Regions from separate parts of the Microlunatus phosphovorus NM-1 genome, predicted to be linked through region 1. Evidence: riboswitches for the same ligand, from Rfam matches in the RefSeq annotation. Region 1 holds a riboswitch; the other holds the start of a gene.
What was found. A riboswitch is a leader RNA that binds a small molecule or an ion and turns the genes downstream of it on or off. The one in region 1 is predicted to bind fluoride.
Positions count from the first base shown of each region.

Region 2: another riboswitch for fluoride. It lies ahead of MLP_RS00635 (hypothetical protein); the one in region 1 lies ahead of MLP_RS19215 (universal stress protein).

Region 1 is NC_015635.1:4,272,017-4,283,132, forward strand. Features, by position in the region: gene MLP_RS19195 (sensor histidine kinase) at 142-1,422, shown strand; gene MLP_RS19200 (response regulator transcription factor) at 1,419-2,084, shown strand; partial or broken gene MLP_RS19205 (ABC transporter ATP-binding protein) at 2,179-2,943, shown strand; gene MLP_RS19210 (FtsX-like permease family protein) at 2,945-5,383, shown strand; fluoride riboswitch at 5,428-5,502, shown strand; gene MLP_RS19215 (universal stress protein) at 5,527-6,036, shown strand; gene MLP_RS19220 (fluoride efflux transporter FluC) at 6,081-6,587, shown strand; gene crcB (fluoride efflux transporter CrcB) at 6,584-6,958, shown strand; gene MLP_RS19230 (MFS transporter) at 7,119-8,387, opposite strand; gene MLP_RS19235 (Chromate resistance protein ChrB) at 8,384-8,935, opposite strand; gene MLP_RS28370 (GNAT family N-acetyltransferase) at 9,204-9,725, opposite strand; gene MLP_RS28375 (hypothetical protein) at 9,863-10,546, opposite strand; gene MLP_RS19250 (SgcJ/EcaC family oxidoreductase) at 10,564-11,013, opposite strand; gene MLP_RS19255 (TetR/AcrR family transcriptional regulator) at 11,099-11,116, shown strand, end outside.
Region 2 is NC_015635.1:135,363-146,478, reverse strand. Features, by position in the region: gene MLP_RS00645 (hypothetical protein) at 1-75, opposite strand, end outside; gene MLP_RS00640 (hypothetical protein) at 137-817, opposite strand; gene MLP_RS00635 (hypothetical protein) at 1,162-1,374, opposite strand; fluoride riboswitch at 1,393-1,465, opposite strand; gene pta (phosphate acetyltransferase) at 1,524-3,602, shown strand; gene MLP_RS00625 (acetate/propionate family kinase) at 3,599-4,822, shown strand; gene MLP_RS00620 (MFS transporter) at 4,819-6,141, shown strand; gene MLP_RS00615 (GTP cyclohydrolase II) at 6,177-6,863, opposite strand; gene MLP_RS00610 (IS3 family transposase) at 6,921-7,790, opposite strand; gene MLP_RS00605 (transposase) at 7,811-8,104, opposite strand; gene MLP_RS00600 (RibD family protein) at 8,225-8,935, opposite strand; gene MLP_RS00595 (hypothetical protein) at 8,926-9,879, opposite strand; gene MLP_RS00590 (glycosyltransferase family 4 protein) at 9,935-11,026, opposite strand; gene MLP_RS00585 (6-pyruvoyl trahydropterin synthase family protein) at 11,071-11,116, opposite strand, start outside.

The DNA.
Region 1 (11,116 bases):
CGATCGAAGCTTGAGGTGGCGGCGAACAAGGTGTGCGATCTTGCCGTGACATCCCGGCAGAATCGCTCAGCTTCTGCGGGCCACGGTGCAACATGCCAGCGGCACCGAGGCCCGTGCGGGCTGATGTAGGACTCTGGTCTGATGTCTGATGAGAGCAACAGCCCTAGGCTGGCGCACGACATGACCAGCTCGGGCGATCGCGTGAGAGACCCTGACCTGCCGGTCGCCCGTGGCCGAAGCTGGGCCCTCGACCTCATCCTCGCCGGCCTGGTCACCGGGATCTGTGTGCCGGCCAGCGATCCCTGGGGCCGGGACGCCATGGTGCTGTCGCTCCTGCTGACCTCCTCGCTGCTGGTGCGCCGCAGCCACCCCCGGGTTGCGCTCGCCTGGGCGACCACAGCGAGTCTGTTGCAGGTCTACTACCTGCCGACTCCGACGCTGAGCATCGTCGTCGTGCCGATGATCGTGTATGCGGTCACCCGCAACGCCAGCCCTCGAACCGGCCTCGTCGCCTTGTGGATCGGACTTGCCGGCGCAGTCATCGGGCCGGCCAGATGGAGCGGTCTGACCGACAATCCGATCGCTTTCGCGGTGACGGCGACGGCCTGCGCTGCCATCGTGACCGGCGCCTATCTGCTCGGGCGCCAGCTCCGGGAACAGCAGATCAACCGCCGCCAGCGCGCCCAGGCCGAGCTGGAGCGACTACGGCTGCAGCAGTCGGAGCAGGAGCAGCGGGCCCGTGCGGTCGCCATCGACGAGCGGAGCCGGATCGCCCGGGAACTGCACGACATCGTGGCCCACTCCCTGTCGGTGATCGTCGTGCAAGCCGAGGGCGGCCGGGCGGTGGTGCTGAAACGGCCGGAGGTAGGAGCCGAAGTGCTGGACACGATCGCGGAGACCGGGCGTACTTCCCTGGCAGAGATGCGCCGCATCGTCGACGTCCTCCGTGGCGGTTCCGCAGAGGCCAGCTATCTGCCCTCCCCCGGCCTGGGAGATCTCGCCGAACTGGTGGCTCGCTCCGGTGATCGCTTCCAACTCCTCGTCCGGGGCACGACTCCGGCCGTCCCGGCGGCCATCGGACTCACCGTCTATCGGGTCGTACAGGAGTCGATCACCAACGTGTTGAAGCATGCCGGGCCGGCGGCGACCGCTCAGATCCGGATCGACTATCTGCCTGCTTCGATCGAGATCGAGGTCAGCGACGACGGCCGCGGCGCGGCCGCACACCATGCCGCCACGGACAGCCGAGCCGGCGCAGCCCCAGAGCCCGGGCACGGACTCCGCGGCATGGCCGAAAGGGTGTCGTTGATGCACGGCAGGCTCGATGCCAGGCCGCGGCCGGGCGGCGGCTTCGTTGTCCGAGCCTCGATCCCCCTGCCCGCCACCACCACGACCGGCCCTGTATCTGGGAGCAGCTCATGATCACCGTCTTCCTGGTCGATGATCAGGCACTGGTCCGCAGCGGATTTGCCCTGTTGATCAATGCCGAGGACGATCTCGAGGTCGTCGGTGAAGCGGCCGACGGTCAGCAGGCGGTGGATGCGCTCGCCCGACAACAGGTCGATGTGGTCCTGATGGACATCAGAATGCCGCGGATGGACGGCATCGAGGCCACCAGGTGCATCCTCGGCAGACCACAGCCACCCAAGATCTTGATCTTGACCACCTTCGATCTGGACGAGTACGTCTACGCGGGTCTGCAAGCCGGGGCCAGCGGCTTCCTACTCAAGGACGCCCGTCCGACCGAGCTGCTCTCGGCCATCCGCAATGTCGCCGCCGGGGATGCGGTCGTCGCACCGAGCGCAACCAGGAGACTGCTCGAGCATGTCCTGCCGACGCTGCCGGCGACCTCGCCGCCGAGCGGCCCGGACTCACGGCTGTCGGTGCTCACCGAACGCGAGATCGACGTTCTGGTGGAGATCGCCGATGGTGCGACCAACGCCGAGATCTGTCAGCGGCTCTATCTGGCCGAGGGCACGATGAAGACCCATATCGGCCGGCTGCTTTCCAAGCTCGGCATCCGGGACCGAGTCGGCCTGGTGCTGTTCGCGTACGAGACGGGGCTGGCACCGCGCGCGGGCTGATCACGATCAGCCCGTGGTCTGATCACGGGCGGAACAGGTCCCGACCGTGCTCCGATGTCACGCCGGGTCGGTGCCGACGAGGCTGATCGACATGTTCCTCACCGCGCTACCACTCGAGCAGCCCAGCGTCGCGACCACGATCGCCGTCAGTGCTGTGAATCTCACCAAGACCTACGGCACCGGCGCGCGGAGCGTCCGGGCGGTGGACGGGATCAGCCTGGTCATCCCGCGCGGCACCTTCACCGCGATCATGGGACCGTCTGGGTCCGGCAAGTCCACCCTGATGCACTGCCTGGCCGGCCTCGACTCGGTCACCAGCGGACGGATCTTCCTTGGTGGACACGAGATCAGCCAGCTCCGCGATGCCGAGCTGACCAAGCTCCGCCGAGACCGGGTGGGCTTCGTGTTCCAGTCGTTCAACCTACTGCCCACGCTGACGGCACGGCAGAACATCCTGCTGCCGCTCGACCTGGCCGGCCGCCGAGTCGATGACCAGCGATTGCAGAGCGTGGTGGCGTCGCTCGGCCTCACCGACCGGCTGCAACATCGACCCAGTGAGCTCTCCGGCGGGCAGCAGCAGCGGGTGGCGATCGCTCGGGCGCTGATCACCGAACCGGACGTGATCTTCGCCGATGAGCCCACCGGCGCCCTGGACTCGGTCAACGGCCAGGCATTACTCGCGCAGCTGCGGATGGCCAGCCGGGAACTCGGTCAGACAATCGTGATGGTCACCCACGATGCGGCCGCGGCCGCCTACGCGGACCGGGCGCTGCTGATCAACGACGGACAGTTGGTCGGCGACCTCGATCATCCCGACGCCGACTCGATCCGGGTCGAGCTGAGCCAGGTCGGTGCCTGAGATGCTGCGGGTCACGCTCTCCGAGGTACGGGCCCATCCGACCCGGTTGCTCGGCATCGTGCTGGCGGTCGCACTCAGCGTCGGTTTCGTGGTCGCCAGCCTGGTCTTCGTCGACACCGAGGCTGCCGCGATCCGACGGGCGGTCTCCGCCCAGACAGCCGGCAGCAGCGTGGTCGTCCTGCCGACGACCGAACGTGACCTCACGCCCACGATCGCGAAGACGACCGGAGTGGAGCACGTCGAGGCATCCCGGAACACCGCGCTGGAGGCAACCCTCGGCGGCCGCAACACACTGCTGATGGTCACCACCTTGCCGGGCGATGCGCGACTGCGCTGGATGACCTTGCACGACGGTTCCTGGCCCCGGATCGCCGATGAGATCATCATCGGCCGGCAGACTGCAGAGCGGGCGAAGGCAGTTGTCGGCGACACCATCGGCGTACGCGGCATAGGTGGCGCCGGAGAAGACCGGCAGCTGCGCCTCACCGGTCTGATCGACGAGTCCGCCTCACTGTTCGCGAGCATGCAGAGCACCGCCTTCGCGCCGGCCTCCTCACCGATACTGGCCGACGGCGGCGTCGAATATCTGGTGATCGCCCGTCCCGGTGTCGATCCTCCCACGCTGGCGAGCACACTGCGGACCCAGCTTCCGGCCGATACCGATGTCGTCACGTCTGCCGACCTGGCCCAGCAGCGGCTCGAGATGGTGACTGGCGGCGTCGACGTGATCCGCTATCTGCTGCTCACCTTCGGCAGCATCGCCGCCCTGGTCGGCTCCATGATCATCGCCAACATCTTCGCCATTGTCGTCGCCCAGCGGCGCCGCCAGATCGGACTGCTGCGCGCCGTCGGCGCCACGCGCGCCCAGGTACGCCGCAACCTCCTGCTCGAGGCAGCCGGCGCTGGTGTCCTAGGCGCGCTGTTGGGTGCGCTGATCGGCATCGGCGTGGCTGCCGTGGGGGCTGCGGCGACGGGGTCACTGTCCAGCGGACTCGAGGTACGGATCGGGCTGGTGCTGCTCACCGGGCTCGCCGGTGTGGTGATCACCGTGCTGTCGGCGCTGGCTCCCGCGCGACGGGCCATGGTCGTGACTCCGCTCGACGCCTTGCGACCCGTGTCCGAGCCGGGGGCCGCCCGACGAGCGGGCCGGATTCGAGCGGTCGTCGGTGGCGCTCTGGGCCTGGGCGGGGTCGCCGCCATCGCCGCCGGACTGATCCGCGGCGGCAGCGGCACCCTGGTGCTCTGCATCGCAGGATCCGCACTGGCGGCCGCCGCCATCATCGCGCTGGCACCGCTGTTCCTCCCGCCGTTGCTGCGAGGTCTCGCACGACTGCTGCAACGGAGCCGGCCGACCGTCCGACTCGCCAGCGCCAACCTGGTCCGCAATCCCAGCCGGTCCGCTGCGGTGTGCACGGCCTTGATGTTGGGCGTAGGCCTGATCGTGACGCTGCAGGTGGGCGCCGCCAGCATCAAGAGCAGCACGGAGGCGTCCCTGCACCACGAGTTCCCGGTCGATGTCATCGTCCGATCCCAGTCCGGCGCACTCCCGAACTCGGTGCCCCGGGAAGTGCGTGAGCTGCCCGGCATCCGCGCCGCGATCACCGTCCCATCGGCGGAGACGCAGGTCGGTAACGGCACCGTACGGCTGGACGGGCTGGGCCCCGATGCCGGCTCGGTGGTGGCCGGCGGACTCGACGTTCTCGATGACAACACCGCGCTGGTGCACCCCTTCACCTTGGAGATGATCCGCAAGAATCCCGGTGACCGGGTCGAGATCCGGATCGGCGGCAGATCGCACTCCTTCGTCCTGCGGGCCAGCGATGTCGCGGATGCCGGCGCGCTGGCGATCACCTCGGACGCGCTGCACAAACTGGCGCCCGACGCGCCGATCACCGCGGTCTGGGCCACTGCCCAGCCTGACGCCGACCCGGCGGCATTGATGGACGACGTGCGGACCATCGCCGATCGGCAGACCGGACTGGAGGTCTCCGGCTCGCTGCTGGATGTGGCGGCCATCAGCAAAGTGCTTGATCAGTTGTTGGCCATCAGCACCGCGCTGACCGCCGTCGCGGTCGTGATCGCGGTCGTCGGGTTGGGCAATGCGCTGGCGCTGTCGGTGATCGAGCGGAGCCATGAGTCGGCCTTGCTGCGAGCCCTGGGGCTGCAGCGGCGGCAGTTGCGCTCGATGCTCGCTGCGGAGGCCATCCTGCTGGCTCTCATCGGCGCCGCCGTCGGGGTGCTCGCCGGCATCGGCTTCGGCATGGTCGGCACCGCGGCCATGGCGGGCGAGGCCGGCTTTGCCGTGACTCGGTTCGCGATCTCGATCCCGCAGACGGTGATCGTGCTCGGGGCTGCCGTGGTGGCCGGTGCGGTCGCCTCCGTGCTTCCCGGGCGTCGGGCCGCCCGCGCCCACCCGGTGGAGGCCCTTGCTCAGGCCTGAGGTCACATGGGGCCCGCGGGTCAGCCGCGTACATCGCGTATATAGTGAATCGCGGCGATGGCGTCCGCCAGGGGTAGCTCCCCGAACCGCCCCGCAGGGCTGATGACTCCTGAGACGATCGTTCGCGTCTGAGGAGCATGCCCATGAGCCAGTCCCCACCCCATCGCAGCGTGGTCATCGCGGTGACCTCTCACCAGCCCGATTCAGTCATCCGTACGGCGGCCTGGCTGGCCCGCTCGCTGGATGTCGAGCTGGTCTGTGCCCACGTGGATACCTCGGCCTATGTCGTCGAGGAGCATCCCGACGGAACCGTCGAGGCCCGACCGCTGGATCCGGATGCCCAAGAGTGGATCTGTGCCCAGTTCGACCCCGAACTGGCCGCACGGATCGACCGGCTCGTGGGCGACCAGGGCATCTCGGTGCGGACTGTCGAGCTGGCCGGCGAGGTGGCGCGGGCCATCGCGCGCCTGGCGGAGCTGGTTCGCGCCGAATTGATCGTGGTCGGCACCCGCTCCGGGGTCCGGGCGAGTGTGCGGGAGTACTTCAGCGGCTCGGTCGCGGTGCATCTCGCCCACCGGCAGACCATCCCCGTGGTGGTGGTGCCACTCACGGCACACGCCGAGGGACCGCTGCCCTGGGAGGACGAGCAGTGAGCCACCGAGAAGTGAGCCACGGGGAAGCGAACCATCGGCAAGACGTGAAGCGTCGGGAACCGAAACACCAGGAGTCGCCGCCGTTCGACAGTGAACTGGTCACCGAGCGACCCAAGTCCCGACGTCCACGGGCAGCGCACCGCTCCCCCGCCAATATCGCTCTGGTTGCCGCGGGCGGTGCCATCGGCACCGGTCTGCGCTATGGCCTGATGTTGCTCATGCCACCGGTCGCCGGGGTGCCCGTCGCAATCCTCACCGTCAATCTCGTGGGCGCCTTCCTCCTTGGCCTGCTCTTGGAGGCCTTGTCGGAGTTCGGCCCCGATCACGGTTGGAGCCGCCGGCTCCGGCTGGGGATCGGCACCGGTGTGATCAGCGGGTTCACGACCTACTCCACCTTGGCCGCGGACAGCGTCACGCTGGCGCTGGCCAGCCCGGTGATCGCCGTGGCGTACGGCGTCGGCACAGTGATCATCGGTGGGCTGGCGTCGGTTGCCGGCATCGCCACCGCTCGTCATCTGGTGCGCCCGCGGATCGCGAGGTCGGCCTCATGATCCTCGAGTTCCTGGCAGTCTGCGTAGCCGGCGGCATCGGCGCGGCGCTGCGCTTCATCGTCGACGGCGCAGTCCGACACCGCACACCGCCGAGCTTCCCGTACGCGACCATGATCATCAACATCACCGGGTCCCTGGTGCTTGGGCTGCTCGTCGGGCTCGTCCTGGGTCAGGTGGCCTCGCACTACTGGCAGTTGATCGTCGGGACCGGGATGATGGGCGGCTACACGACCTTCAGCACAGCGAGTGTGGAAACGGTGCGCCTGGTCGAGGAAGGCCGGTGGCGGGCCGGCTTGATCAACGGTTTCGGCATGCTGGTGCTGTGTACGGGCGCCGCCGCCGGCGGTCTCGCGCTCGGGCTCAGTCTGTAGTCGGGCTTGGCAAGCGGCCTCGATCGGGGCATCCCCGGGAGAAGAACCGCCACCGCGGTGGTCCAGAGCCGGATGCGATCACCCTGGATGCCTTCGGCCGACCCATTCCAGAAGCCGACCCCTTCCAGAAGACTGAGCGCTTCCCCCTCTCGGCGGGAGGTCAGCGCGGCGAGACCGGCGGACGGCGCAGCGTCCGCACCAACAGCACGAGTGCGATCAGCTGCGTGGCGGCGACGTACGCGATCAGTGCGGGTGTCGAGTGGTCGTACAAGGCACCGGCGATGACACCGCCGAGGACGGCCGCACCCCCTTGGACGGCGGCGAAGAGTCCGTACGCCGTGCCTCGTCGCGGCGCCGGCACGAGGTCCGCGACGAGGGCTTTGACGGTCGAGTCCTGGAGTCCGCTGGCCGCTCCCCAGGCCAGGACGCCGACCATGACCAAGGGCAGCGCGTCGGCGAAGGCGAACACCGGCACCGCCGCCACCAGGAGCGGCAGCACGAGCAGCACCCGGGCATGGATCCGGTCGAACAGGAAGCCGGTACCCAGCGCGGCAACCCCGGCGGCGGCCATCGCCGCGGCATAGATCACCGGTACGAGCGCAGCACTGGTCACCCGTCCGTCGACCAGGTGGTAGCCGATGACAGCGAACGTCACCAAGCCCGCTGTCGTGGCCCCGGCGGCTGCGGCGAAGGTCCAGAACTCGCTCGGCAGTCGATGCCGTGGGAGTGGCTGCGCGGTCGGGGTGGCACTCGGGATCGGCATGGCACTCGGGTTGGACACAACACCTGGGGTCGGACTGTCCGGCCCGTTGCTGGCCGTCCCGGTGTCGTTGCTGGCGCGGCGGAGCACCAGCAAGACGATGATCGACAGCGCACCGGGAATCGCGAGCACGACAAGTCCCGACCAGAGCGCGCCGGTCAGGCTGATCACGGCGGCGACCAGCAGCGGACCGGCGAAAGCACCGAGTTGGTCGAGTGCCTTGTGCACGCCGAAGCCGCGGCCAAGCCCCACGACGCCCGAGGCTTGGGCGAGCAGCACCGACTTCGCGGGGCTCCGAACCGCCTTGCCGAAGCGCTCGGCGATGATCAGCAGGCAGCCCACCACCAGACCGGCCGCGCCGAGGAACGGTGTGATCGCAAGCGCCGGCACTGAGACGGCCGTGATCGCGTACCCGGCGATCGTCCAGCGCCAGTAGCGTCCCGATCGATCGGCCCATGAACCCGACACGAGTCGGAGGAGGAGAGATACAGCTTCACCGAGTCCACTGACCAGACCGACGACTGCAGCGGTCGCGCCGAGCGAGGCCAGCAGCGGCCCGGTGATCGCCCGCGCCCCTTCGTAGACCATGTCCGCGGTCAGACTGACCAACCCGAAACCGACCACCAGACTCCACGCCGTACGGCGGGTCGAGGTCTGCTGCGCGGTCACGTCAGCCCGCCGAGAGCGGCGTAGACCTGGTCCGCGTACCCGTCGAACTCCTCCTCACAACGACGCAGTGCTGCCACACCCTCGGCCGAGCGCGAGGGATCCAAGAGATCACGACCGCGAAGTTCGCGGCACCAGCGACGTAGCCGGTCCAGGCTCTGTTCTTCCTCTTCCAGCTCGGCCAGGGTGAACTTGCGGATCCGGATCTCCTTCGCCAGCTCGGCCAGATACTTGTCGCAGTCGGCCAAGAACTCCGACCATTCGTCGCTGCGCGCTTCCCCGTACAGATCCTGGAGCCGCTGACGCTGTGCGTCATCCCAGCCGTCGGCCCGCAACACGAGCAGCGAGCCCTTGGCCTGGTCGGCGAGCTCCGCGACTCGATCAATCAGCGACTGGACCACGGGTGTGTCGGGCAGCGCCCACGCACCCTGTCCGATCGAGATGGCCCCCGAGCGGCGCAGTTCACGCCAGACCGCCATCCGATGCTTCGCCGGATCAGCCGGCAGCCGCACCAACAGCACAACCCAAACTCGAGCCGGCTCGTCAGTCACATCCGAACTCCATCACTCGTAACGACAGAACTTCACGATCTGTGACGAGTGTAACGACTTGCTTGGTCCGGTCGCCTTTGGCCCGCGGGCGCCGGATGTCCGGGCGCTACGCGGTACCGATGTCGTTCGTGGCCCGGTGGCGCAAACCGTCCGAGCCCTCTGCTCGATTCGCGGTCGTTTGTGGCCCGGGGGCGCGAGGCGTACTCCGTGCGGCCCAACTACCGGTCGCCTATGGTCCCGCGGCGTCAAGCGATCGCGTTTCCAGGGTTCAGCCAGTCGTACGCAGTTTGGTCAGGAAGACGGCCCCGCTGATGTGACCCGGTCCATCGGGATCCCAAGCATGGATCAATCGATACCCGGAGCGCTCGTACAAGGCGATGTTCCGAAGACTCTTGGCGCCGGTGAACAAGGCGAACTCGGTGACGTTGTCGGGTGCGAGAGACTCGATCACTGCGAGCAGTCTCGACCCGATGCCACGACCCGCGAGGTCGGGCGCCACCATCAGCCGCCCGATCTCCCAGCTCATCCCCTCTCGCCGCCCGCGGACTGCCGCGACGAGCCGACCCTCCGCGCGGACGACCAACGTCGTCCAGGCAGTGGCCCAAGCCAGCACCTCATCCTGAGTCTCGTGCAACGCAGGGATGTCGAGCGTCGAGTTCACGATCGCCTCCGACACCCAGCAGCAACGCTGCAGGACGACCAGTTCCGCGAGATCAGGAGATGCAAACAAGCCCAACGTGGACCCGGGCAGCACCTCTGCCAGAGCACCGGCGGGAACTAGGTTCGGCACGGTTCGCAACGTAACGGATCTGCCCGCACCCGGCACCCGGATTTCTCGTGGCCCGCCGGATCTGCTCGATCTTGTCGGTTCTGCTCGGTCTGCAGATCGAGCAAGACCGACGAACCCGAGCAGATCCGCGGACGGCGTCAGCGGTGGCCAGGTCGCCCGGACGACAGCAGCCGAACCGCGGTGCCGACCAACCAGACGTCGATGAACAACTGGCCCGGGAAGAGAGCCGAGACCGCCGGGTTGCCGGTGATGGCCAACAGCGGCGACGCCGCCCCGAAGGTGACCGCGCCGAGGAGCGCAAAACCGGCCAGCACCCAGGCCACCGCTGTACGCGCGTGTCGGGCGAGCTGGATCGCGAACAGCGCAGTGATGACCGCCAGCAGCGGCGTGGTGATGGTCGACAGCAGCACATGCGCATCGGTCATCGGGGTCGGACCACCGGAGACGTGAGCGGCGTGTTCGCCACCCGCGAGCAGATGCGGCACCGTCTCGACCGCGGCGAGCGACCAAGTGACGATCACCAGCGTCAGCCACCGCCGCAACGACGCCCCCAGCACGTCGGACCGTCGGACCAGCACGAACCCGGCGATACCGATGATCAACCCGGCCAGCACCAGCAGGTGGGACAGGTTCCACAGCGGGGAAGCGAGCATGCCACCCAACGCCTCGTCGACGGTGTCGCCGGACCCGTGTGGGTGCAACAGCCCTCCGGCAGCCATCGAGATTCCCGCGATGGCCAGCAGAGCCGCGCCAACTCGCCCGCCCGGCTCCCCCACGCGTGCCGCACCAGTCCCCGTCAGCCGCAAGTCGGTCGACTCCACGGACTCCACCGCCCGGCTCACAGCGCACCAACCAGCGTGTTGTGAGTCGCCGCGATCTGCCACTGCCCCGCCGTACGGACCAGCATCGACGTCGACATCGCGGCATGCCGCCCCTCGAGCGGCCCAACGGGTGCGGTCAGCACGTTCCGCGACACCACCACCACAACACCGTCGGCGATCTCGCGAGTTGCGATCAGCTCCATCCGATTGACGCTGCCGGCATGCGTGGTCGCGAAGATCGCCGCATGGCCGGCGGCGATCGCATCTCGACCCACGGCGTAGTCCCCGCGAATGGTCACGAACGTCGCGTCCTCGGCGTACATCGCCCCGAACGCCGGTCCGTCGCCGCGGTTCCAGCTGTGCTCCAGTCGTTGCAGCACGTCCCGCGCGACGACATCTGCCGCCGATGTCTCGGCCGGTGCGATCAAGCCCATGGCTTCCCCTTTGAGTGAGTGGTCATCATTCATTGATGATCCATCAGTTAATATAGACCCTCTCACCGGAGATGTACAGTGGTCGCGTGAAACCGGCATCGACGGAAGGAACGAGAGGATGACGGCCGAGGTGAGC
Region 2 (11,116 bases), 1.5 Mb from region 1:
CGAGATCCGCTCGGCGGCAGCTTTCGCTCTGGCTGCACTGAGCACCACCGGATCGAGATCGAGGGTCGTGCGCATATGCACATCATAGCATCACCACATCACAGCCTCGCAGCTCTGGCCGAGATGAGCTTCCCGGTCAGGTCAAGGCCGCCGCGATCGACAGCTCGACCTCGAATCTCAGGCGTGAATCGACCTTCACGTGGAGTCCGAGATCGACGATCTTGTCGTCGCGAGGATGCCAGTCGCGTTCGGGGTAGGTTCGTCCCAACAGAGGATCCAGGGCATCGATGGTCGGTTTCCACAGGTTCCGCCAGTTCCGAGTTGGGCCGACCCCGAATGCGATCTGCAGACGCACGGGCCCCTCGACGAGCTCGGGCGTACCAGACAACGCATCACGCACCTGCTGCTTGTAGTTCACCGTGTCTGTCGATGCTGTGGTCAGAATCTGGATCTGGTGCGACGGAGGGTCCGTTAGCTGGGCTGGCCCGATGACGAGATGCGATGACTCAGCGTGCCTCTTGCTGCACCAGACGGAGACCAGCCGCTCGTATGGCAGCGCCGACGCCAGCGGCAGGGCGTAGTTGTCCAGGTCGGCGGCGGTGGTGAGTGCACGGTTCGGGGGAAGGCCGACCTCGAGGCACATCGCCCACGGGCCGGTCGGTGGGATCAAGGGCACCGCTTGAGCGACCGTCTCGGTCAGGTACTCCCGCAGCGCGACCTGCTCCGGGTCGCTGGACCTGTTCCAGGAAGCGGGTCTGGGCGCTGCGCTGAGAACCAGCTTGTCGCCGTTCGGCCTGCCGTACCAATGGACGGTCATCCCGGATCGACCCGACGGAAGGCTGGTTGAGCTCGTTCATCGAGCTGGTGCAGTAGACGGCCGGCGAGTAGCACCATCTCAGAGGCAATGATGGGACCGACCAGCAAGTTCTCGGACAACGATCTCCACCTCCCGCGCATCCTGATGATAGGAGGTCCCACGAGAGGCGTCAGAACCGACCCGAGCGTCGGTGCCCATCAGCCTGGACCCCGACCCCGCATGTGGAAAGGCACTGCGCTCCGCGAGTGCCAGAGGGAGATGCAAGCCAGGACGCAGGCGACCATCCAGACGCGCGGCGTACCCGAAGGCAACGGTCGCCGAGACGATCGACCAGAGCAGCCCGGCTACCACGGTCGAACCCAGATCCCCGGCGGCCTGGACCAGCCCGAGCACACCGAACCCGTTGCCGCGCAGGCTCTCCGCAACGCGTAGGCGACCGCACTCGACTGGGCCTTCTCGGCGAAGCCGATCCCGGCGCCGGACAGCACGAAGGCGAGCAGCAGCAGATCGTCGGCATGGACAAGGGTGGCGAGCCGGGTGAGGTCGGCTGGGTTCATGGCAGGCTCCCTCGACGCTTCGTCGCAGGGGTCATCAGCCGGCCGGCGGTTCGAGGACGATCCTCAGGCGGACACCATCGCCACGGCTACCCTAACGACCGACGCCAGTGCCGCATGGCTCGGGCTCCCCGACTTATAAGGTCACCACCATGACTCGGAGCGTCTACATCGCCTCCCCTGAGGGCCTCACCGGCAAATCCGCCATCGCGATCGGGCTCCTCGACACCCTGACGCGCGAGGTCGGATCCGTCGGCTTCTTCCGGCCCCTGGTGCACGACGGGCTCGACATGCTCGCCGACCTGCTGGTCCATCAGCCGGGCATCACCCAGAGCTATGCCGACGCCATCGGCGTGACGTACGAGACGGCCCGCACCGACCCCGACGAGGCCATGCACACCGTGGTCGAGAAGTTCGGCCGGCTAGCCGAGCGCTTCGATGTCGTGCTGGTGCTCGGCTCGGACTACACCGACATCTCCACCGGCACCGAGCTCACCATCAATGCCCGGATCGCGGCCAATCTCGGTGCCCCCGTCGTGCTGGTCGTGCACGGCCGCGATCGGACGCCGGACGAGGTCTTGGCGACCGTGGATGTCGCGCTCGCCGAGCTGAGGCAGCACCATGCCCATCCCGTCGCCGTGATCGCCAACCGGACCACCCCGGAGGCGCTCGAGGCGACCAGGACTGCCTTGGCCGAGCATTGCGACCTGGTCACCGCGGCACTGCCCGAGTCGGCCCTGCTGTCCGCCCCGACCGTACGCGCTCAGGCTGCCGCCGTGAACGCCGAACTGGTGCTGGGCAGCGATGCCTGGCTTGATCGGGAATCGGGCGGTCTGATCGTGGCTGCGATGAGTCTGCCGAACGTGCTCAACCGGCTGGGCCCCGATGACACGGTGATCGCCCCCGGTGACCGGGGCGAGCTGCTGCCGGGTTTGCTGATGGCACATCAGTCAGGCACCTTTCCGACCCTCGCCGGTCTGATCCTCACCGGCGGCTACCCGATCGACGACCAGATCAAGCGGCTGCTCGACGGCATCCCGCACAACCTGCCGATCCTGTCCACCGAGCTGGGCACCTACACCACCGCGACCGCGCTCTCCGGCGTACGCGGGCCGATCACGAAGACCTCGACCCGCAAGCTGGAGACGGCCCGGCGGCTCTTCTCGGAGAACATCGACGCCGATGCGCTGCTGAAGGCCATCGACGTGTCCGCATCCGAGGTCCGGACCCCGCTGATGTTCGAGTACCAGTTGATGGAACGAGCTCGCGCCGCGAACAAGCACATCGTGCTGCCGGAGAGCACTGACGACCGGATCCTCGAAGCCGCCTCCATCCTGCTGCGTCGCGGGGTCGCCCGGCTCACCCTGCTGGGCGAGGAGACCAGCGTCCGGCACCGCGCCGCGCTGTTGGGCTTCGACATCTCCGACGCGACGATCGTCTCCCCGCACGATGCCGATCTGGTGGAGCGGTTTGCCACCGAGTACGCCAATGCCCGGGCCCATCGGGGCATGACCGTGGAGCGAGCCCGCGAGGTGGTCACCGACGTCTCCTACTTCGGCACCATGATGGTGCATCTCGGCCTGGCCGACGGCATGGTCTCCGGCGCGGTCAACACCACCGCGCACACCATCCGACCGGCCCTGGAGTTCGTCAAGACCAAGGCCGGGGTCGACACCGTGTCGAGCGTGTTCTTGATGTGCCTGACCGACCGGGTGCTGGTGTACGGCGACTGCGCGGTCATCCCCGACCCGACGGCCGAGCAGCTGGCCGACATCGCCGTGTCATCGGCGGAGACCGCGATCCAGTTCGGGGTCGAGCCGCGGGTGGCGATGCTGTCCTACTCCACCGGCGCCTCCGGTTCCGGCGCTGACGTGGAGAAGGTCCGGGCCGCCACCACGCTGGTCGCCGAGCGGTGTCCCGAGCTGCCGTTGGAGGGGCCGATCCAGTACGACGCGGCGGTCGATCCCGAAGTCGCCAGAACCAAGCTGCCGGACTCCGAGGTGGCCGGCCGGGCGACGGTGTTCATCTTCCCGGACCTCAACACCGGCAACAACACCTACAAGGCCGTCCAGCGCAGCGCCCATGCGATCGCCGTCGGCCCGGTGCTGCAGGGTCTGCGTCGGCCGGTCAACGACCTGTCCCGCGGGGCACTGGTGGAGGACATCGTGAACACGGTGGCGATCACCGCGGTACAGGCCGCGAGCATCGAGTCCGATGGAGGTCGGTCATGAGTCCAGCGAGCACGGTCACCGGCCTCCCGACGGTGCTGGTGATCAACTCCGGCTCCTCGTCGCTGAAGTACCAGTTGCTGGTGCCCGACACCGGGGAGGTGCTGGCGTCCGGACTGATCGAGCAGATCGGCGAGGCCTCCGGACGGATCAACCACACCACCGGCGATCACAAATACGTCGAGGAGACCCGGATCGACGACCACGGAGTCGCGTTGGCGGCCCTGCAGGATCAGTTCGCCGCATACGGGCCGAATCTCGACGAGATCACCATCACCGCCGTCGGGCATCGGGTCGTCCACGGCGGCTCCAGCTTCTCCGAGCCGGTAGTCATCGACGACGCGGTGCTGGCCGAGATCGAAGCCCTGTGTCCTCTCGCGCCGCTGCACAACCCGGCGGCGGTGGCGGGCATCCGGGCGGCTCGAGAACGCTTTCACGTACCCCACGTCGCCGTCTTCGACACCGCCTTCTTCTCAGGTCTGCCGGAGGCAGCGAGCACGTACGCGATCCCGACCGAACTGGCCGCGCAGCACAAGATCAAGAAGTACGGCTTCCACGGAACGTCGCACGAGTACGTGTCCCGCCAGGTCGCCACCGAGCTCGGCGTACCGGTCGCCGATCTCAACGTGATCGTCTTCCACCTCGGCAACGGCGCCTCCGTCTCGGCGGTCCGAGGCGGCCGGGCGATCGAGACGTCGATGGGACTGACCCCACTGCAGGGACTGGTGATGGGCACCCGGTGTGGCGACATCGACGCCAGCATCTACATGTACCTGCACAACGTCGCCGACCTGTCGATCGCCGAGATCGACACCCTGCTGAACAAGCAGTCCGGGCTGAAGGGCCTGTGCGGTGACAACGACTTCCGCGCCATCGACCAGCGCATCCGGCGCGGAGACACCGCGGCCAAGCGCGCCTTCGAGGTCTATGTCCACCGGCTCCGGCTCTATCTCGGCTCGTACGCGTTCACGCTCGGCCGACTCGATGCGGTCGCCTTCACCGCAGGTGTGGGTGAGAACAACCCAATGCTGCGCGCCGCGGCGACCAGCGGGCTGGAGCACTTCGGACTGCACCTCGACGAGGGCCGCAATGCCTCCTCGACCAAGCATGCGCGGGTCATCTCCACTGATCATTCACCGGTGAAGATCATGGTCGTGCCGACCAACGAAGAACTGGCGATCGCTCGTCAGGCAGAGGAGCTCGTCGAGAGGCTCCGCCCGTGACCTCATCCGTCAACGGCAGCGGCCGGACCGCTGTCGATCCCGTCCTGCTGCGCTGGCGCAACGCCGTCTTCGTGATCTTCTGGCTGTGCGGGTTCATGTTCGCCAGCTGGGCAGCCCGGGTCCCGGCCGTGCGTGACATCCTCGACGCCTCCACCAGCCAGATGGGCCTGCTGCTCTTCGGGCTGGCAACGGGCGCGGTGCTCGGACTGTTCGCGTCCAGCCATGTGATCGCGAGGCTCGGCGCCACCCCGACCCTGCTGCTGTGCTTGTCGACCTCCTCGGCAGGTTTGGTGCTGATCGGCCTGCTCGCCAGTTTCACACCCTCGCTGGCGATCTTGTTCGCAGCACTGCTGGCCTTCGGGATCGGCTACTCGATCTGTGACGTGGCGATGAACCTCAGCGCCGCCGCCAACGAGCGCCAGATCGGCAAGACCTTGATGCCGATGTATCACGCGGCGTTCAGCATCGGCACCATGTCGGGCGCCGGCTTCGGAGCGCTGTTGGAGCACTTCGGTGTGCCGGTCGGCATTCACCTGATCGGCGTCGGGATCGCCTCCCTGGTGACGAGCCGGATCGCCGTACGGTTCCTGCAGCCGGCGGAGCACCCCGCCGAAGACGCGGTGGGGAACCAGGTCGCCGGTGACCCGCCGGGCGCCGGTGACCTGCCGAGCGGTGACCAGCCGGGCGCAGCGGTCGATCCGATGGCCGACCCGCTGTCGGACACCCCGTCCCCGGAAGGCTGGCGAACTCGACTGGCGGTCTGGCGAGACCCGCGCATCATCGTCATCGGGTTCATCGTGCTGGGCATGGCGTTTGCGGAAGGCTCGGCCAATGACTGGTTGAGCCTGTCCATGGTGGACGGCTACGGGATCTCGAACGCCGGTGGCGCGGCAGTCTTCGGCATCTTCGTGACCGCGATGACACTCGGTCGGCTGTTCGGCGGCAAGGTGCTGGATCGCTTCGGCCGGGTCCCGGTGCTGCGGGGGACTGCGGTGTTCGCCGTCGTCGGACTGCTGCTGGTGATCCTGGGCCCGAACGTGGGCGTGGCCATCGTCGGTGTGGTGCTCTGGGGCTTGGGCGCGTCGCTCGGTTTCCCGGTCGGCATGTCCGCCGCCGCCGACGACCCGAAGACCGCGACGGCCAGCGTCGCCGCCGTGGCGACGATCGGCTATTTCGCCTTCCTGATCGGCCCGCCGCTGATCGGTTTCCTGGGCGAGCAGATCGGCCTGCTGAACGCCTTCTGGGTCGTCGCCGTCTTGGCGATCATCGCGGGTCTCTGCGCACCAGCCGCCCGCGAACCTGCCCGGTCCGCTGACTGAGCCATGCTCCGGCAGTGCCTGTCGGAGCCGTGCGGTCAGCCGCCGGATGCGCCCGCGCCACCGCCGAGCTTGAGGATCCGGTGATCGAGCGCAATCTGATGGCCACCCAGCTCCGCCTTGGCGACCAGATAGTCGGCGTTGTCGGGCGAGAGATGCACGCCGGTCCGGAGCTCCTCGGTGATCTCGATCCCCAGTCTGGCGAGCTGACCGGCCTTGTCCGGGTTGTTGGACAGCAACGCGATCCGCGGGCAGCCGAGTGCCAACAACATCTGCGCCGCGACCACATATTGCCGCTCGTCCGCACCGAAGCCGAGCGCCTCATTCGCGGCGTACGTGTCGAGTCCCTGGTCCTGCAGCAGATAGGCATCGAGCTTGGCGTACAGGCCGATGTCACGCCCCTCCTGACGCAGATAGAGCAGATAGCCGCCGGTCTCGCCGATTCGCTCGACCGCTTCTCGGAGCTGAGGGCCGCAGTCGCAGCGCTGGCTGCCGAGGACGTCGCCGGTCAGGCACTCGCTGTGCGGCCGGACCAGCGGCACGTCCAATTGCGTGGCGTCGGCCGGCACGGTGGCGCGATTTCCCAACCCGATGGCCAGATGCTCGCGACCGTCGACCAGTCCGTCGAAGGTGATGGCGCGTGCCGACGTGCGAAAACCGTCCCCGAATTGCAGCGGCAGTGGCACCTGACTGCGGATGGTGGCGACTGGAACCGCCGGGTGCATCGGGCCTCCTGAGGGTCTTGAGGTTCCCCCTGTTCCACGGACACTCGGGGTTGAGGGTCAGCCCGGACGGTCTGACCCTGTGGAACGGGTTTCAAACTCTATCGGCGACAGCATTCCAATACTCGAATGCCGACGTCTCCGATTATACCATGATTCTATCCATCGAAACATCGCGTTGGCAAGCTCGTCCCGGGTGAACCATACCTGCGAATCGAGCAGCTCGAGTTGCATTCTCTCCCAGAAGGACTCCATCATCGCATTGTCGTAGCAGTCGCCCACACTGCCCATCGACGGCACCAGCCCGGCATCATAGACTTTCTGACTGAATGCCCACGATGTGAATTGCGACCCGTGATCGGAATGCATGATCGTGTTATTGTCGACGTCCATCGGGTTGCGCCGCAGCACCGCCATCCCGAGCGCGTCGACCACGAGCTCCTTCCGCATGTTGTCGTCGATGGACCAGCCCAGGACCCGGCGGGACCAGGCGTCCATGACCGCGGCGCAGTACACCTTGCCCTCCACCGTCGGGTGCTCGGTGATGTCGGTCAGCCACAACCGGTTCGGACCGTCCACCGTGAACCGGCGGTTGACGAGGTCCTTGGCGGGGATGGCGTGCGGGTCCCGGATCGTGGTCCACGACCGACGCCGCCGGTACAGGCCCTGGATGCCGGCCTGGCGCATCAGCCGGGCGACCCGCTTCTGGTTCACCTGCAGGTCGTGCCCCAAGACCAGCTCGGCGTGCACCCGCGGCGCCCCGTACGTCTTCATGTCCTCATCGGCATGGATCTCCTCGATCAGCTTCAACAGCAGCGTGTTCTCCTGTTCCCGTGCCGATGCAGGCCGGCCGCGCCAGTCGTAGTATCCCGACCGCGACACATTCAGCACCCGGCAAGCCACCGCGACATCAATCCCGTCATCGGCCATTTCATGGACCAGCCCGTACACTATTTTGGGAGAACATTCTCCTGGGCAAAATAGGCGGCCGCCCTTTTCAAGATCTCGACTTCCATCTCCAGGCGCCGTTTATCCCGGCGCAGCTCGACCAGCTCCTTCTTCTCCCGACTGGTCAACGCCGTCTCGCTACCACCGGCAGCGTCGGTCTCGGACTGCTCCATCCAGCGACGCAGACACGATTCGGAAATTCCCAGATCTTTCGCCAACTCAGCAACTGGCTTGGACCGCTCACGAGCAAGCTCGACCGCACGACGGCGGAACTCAGGCGGGTGAGGAGCAGGCACAACGACATCCTCCCTGGTGACCAGTGGCCACCTCAGGTCAGGTGTCCGTCAAACGGGGGGAAGTCCATCTCGGCTGGGTTGGTCTGCTGAGCTTCGGTCGGTTGGGTCGGATCGGCTGAGTCAGGGCAGACCGTACCGGCCGGAGAGCGCATAGCGATGCAGCACGACGTCGCCGACCGGACGTGCCTCGACCAACCGGGCCCGCCGATCAGGTCCCCACGGAAAGTCTCCCTCACCGACGAATCTGGGGGCCCGATGATCGCCGACGAACACCGGTGCGACCGCCAACTGCAGTTCGTCGGCCAGGTCCCCGACGAGAAACTGCGTGAGGACCGAGCCGCCGCCCTCGACCATCAGCCGGCGCACCCCACGGGCGTACAGATCCTCGCTCAGTCGGCGTACGTCGACCCGTTCGCCAACCTCGACCAGGGTGGCTCGGCCGTCGCACTGAGTGCGGAGCCGATCCGCCGTCGCGGTCGGGCAATACACCAGCTTGAGTCCGTCACCGGCGCGGAAGAACGCGGCCTCGGGAGGCAGTTCGCCACTGCTGGACAGCGTCACTTTGATCGGTGAGGCGCTCAGGCCTCGGGCCAACCGTTCGCCGATCCGTTCCTGGTCGCGCACGAGCAGCCGGGGATCGTCACGGCGGATGGTGCCGGCGCCCACGAGGATCGCGTCGCAGCCGGCTCGCAGGGCGTCGACCCGATCCAGATCGGCGGCACCGGACAGCACCCAGCGCGGCCCGGAGGCGCCGTCCAGGTAGCCGTCGAGGCTGATGCAGCAGCTGAGCAGCGTGTACGGCCGCTCGGCCGGCCGGGCGCTCACGGCCACCACGCCAGCAGATCGGTGTGCTCGACTGTGACTGCCAGACGCCGGCCGTCGATCTCGGCCCGCCGACGTCGCCGGTAGTCGGCTGCCCGGGTCGCCAAATCCGGCTGCTGCTCGAGCGCCGCATCCAGCCAGCCGGTGAACCAGGCCGCCAGCAGCGCTCTCCCCCGGTCGTCATGGGTGCCCTGCGGCCCGGTCGAGGAACCCAGCGACCATGGACTGGACGCGGATCGGACGGTGGCTCCACGACGACGGAGAACGTGCGTCGCGTACGCCACCGCGTCCGGCCCCAGCAACCGACCCGCCGCCGTGCCGCGTCGTTGGTGTTCGTTGAACGCGGCCAGCACCGCTTGGTCGAGCGGGTCGGACGGGCCGAGCCTGACTCGGCCGACGACCGACAGCGTCAGCAGCGTCGGCACTCGGAGAGCGGCGGCCACCTCGGCCAGCCGGTCGATGGTCGTGGCGGTGAGCACGTCGAGCAGCGCCGAGGCGGTGATCAGGTCCGCGTGCTTCAGATGATCAGCGCTCAGCTCGGCCAGATCGCAGGTGCACCGGGTGACCTCCACAGCATCGTCACTGTCCCGGCTGCGCCCCTCAGATCTACGGGCGGGCACAGACGGGGCGAGCGGCTCAGTCTGGAGGGCTGCATCGCGATCGTGCTCCACCCAGTGCTGCGGCCAGGGCAGCCGTGGAGCCAGCCAACGCCGCTGGGAGCCCGTCCCGCTGCCGAGGTCGTGCACGATCAGGCGGCTCCGATTGTTGCTCGGGTTCGTCGGTGTTGCTCGATCTGTAGATCGAGCAACACCGACAGACCCGAGCAACTTCGGGCGGAGCAGCGGCGGCAGGTCATCGAGCAGTCGGGTGGAACGAGCGAGGGCATCCGCCGGCTCGCGCAGCGCCAGCCAGTCGGCGCTTGCTCTCCCGTGCTCGACCTCGGCCGCCATCATCAGGCGCCCCGTCCGCTGGGAATCGTGGCCACATCCGCGGCACCGGAGTCCCGCATCAGGGAACCAGTCCGCTCAGGATCACGTCGATGTGCTCGACGGTCGAGGACCAGGCCGGCAGCATCTGGCGGCGCGCGGCGGCGGCGTCTCGCAACCGGCTACGCAGCGTCTCGTCGGTCAGCCACCGCCGCAGGGCGTCTGCGAGCGATTCCGGATCGCCGACCGGTATGAGCAGCCCGGGCCCGCTGCCGTCGCCGGCCAGACCGAGCGTGTCCGGCAGCCCACCAGCGAGGGTGGCGATCACCGGGATCCCACGGGCATGCGCCTCGCAGACCACCATCCCGTACGTCTCGATCCGCGATGGCACCACGACCAGATCGGTCTCGGCGTAGCGTGCCATCAGTTCGGCGGGTGCCAGCGGGCCAGTCAGTTCCACGCGTTCGGTCAGTCCCGAGGAAGTGATCAGGTCACGCACCGACCGCCCGTACGCCGGTTCGGCCTCGGGTCCAACCAGCCCGCAGCGCCAGTCGAACTCGCCGAGCCGGGCCAGCGCCGACACCAGCAGGTCCTGCCCCTTGTGCGGGGCGAGCGCACCCACGCAGAGCAGCCGGCCGCCTGCCGCCGTCGGCCAGGTGAGCCCGGCGGACGCGACGCCCGGCTCGGCGACATGTACGCGCTCGCTGGGCAGCCGGTAGTGATCGACAAGCCAGCGACCGGTCCAACGGCTGGTGGCTATCAGCACGTCAGCGCCGGCCAGCACGGCACGCTCCCGGGTGGCGACCGCGCTCTCCGGCGGTGCCGCGACACCGAGCGGCAGATGGACCAACACGATCAGCCGAATCCCCAGAACCGAGCACCGACGCAACTCATCCGGCGCCGCCGACGCGATCAACCCGTCGACGAGCAGCAGCCCACCCCGCGGCACGCGCGCTACGACCGCCGCCAACAGCCCTCGATCGGTGTCGTTCGGCACCGGCCACGAGCCGGCGAGGCGATGCTCTCGGACCACCCAACCGACATCGGTCAGTCCCTGGCAGAGTCGCCGATCATAGATGTTGCCGCCGCTCGGGCGAGCCTGATCATCGATGGCGCCCGGCACGACCACGTCCACCGCGGCAGCGGATGTGACCCCGCGCACCGGCCTGGTCACGGGCCGTGCCTGCCGGGATCGCTGAGCACGACCACTCAGTACGGTCACGGTTCTCGCTCGTAGCCCGCCGAAGCGACCGGCGACTCGTGC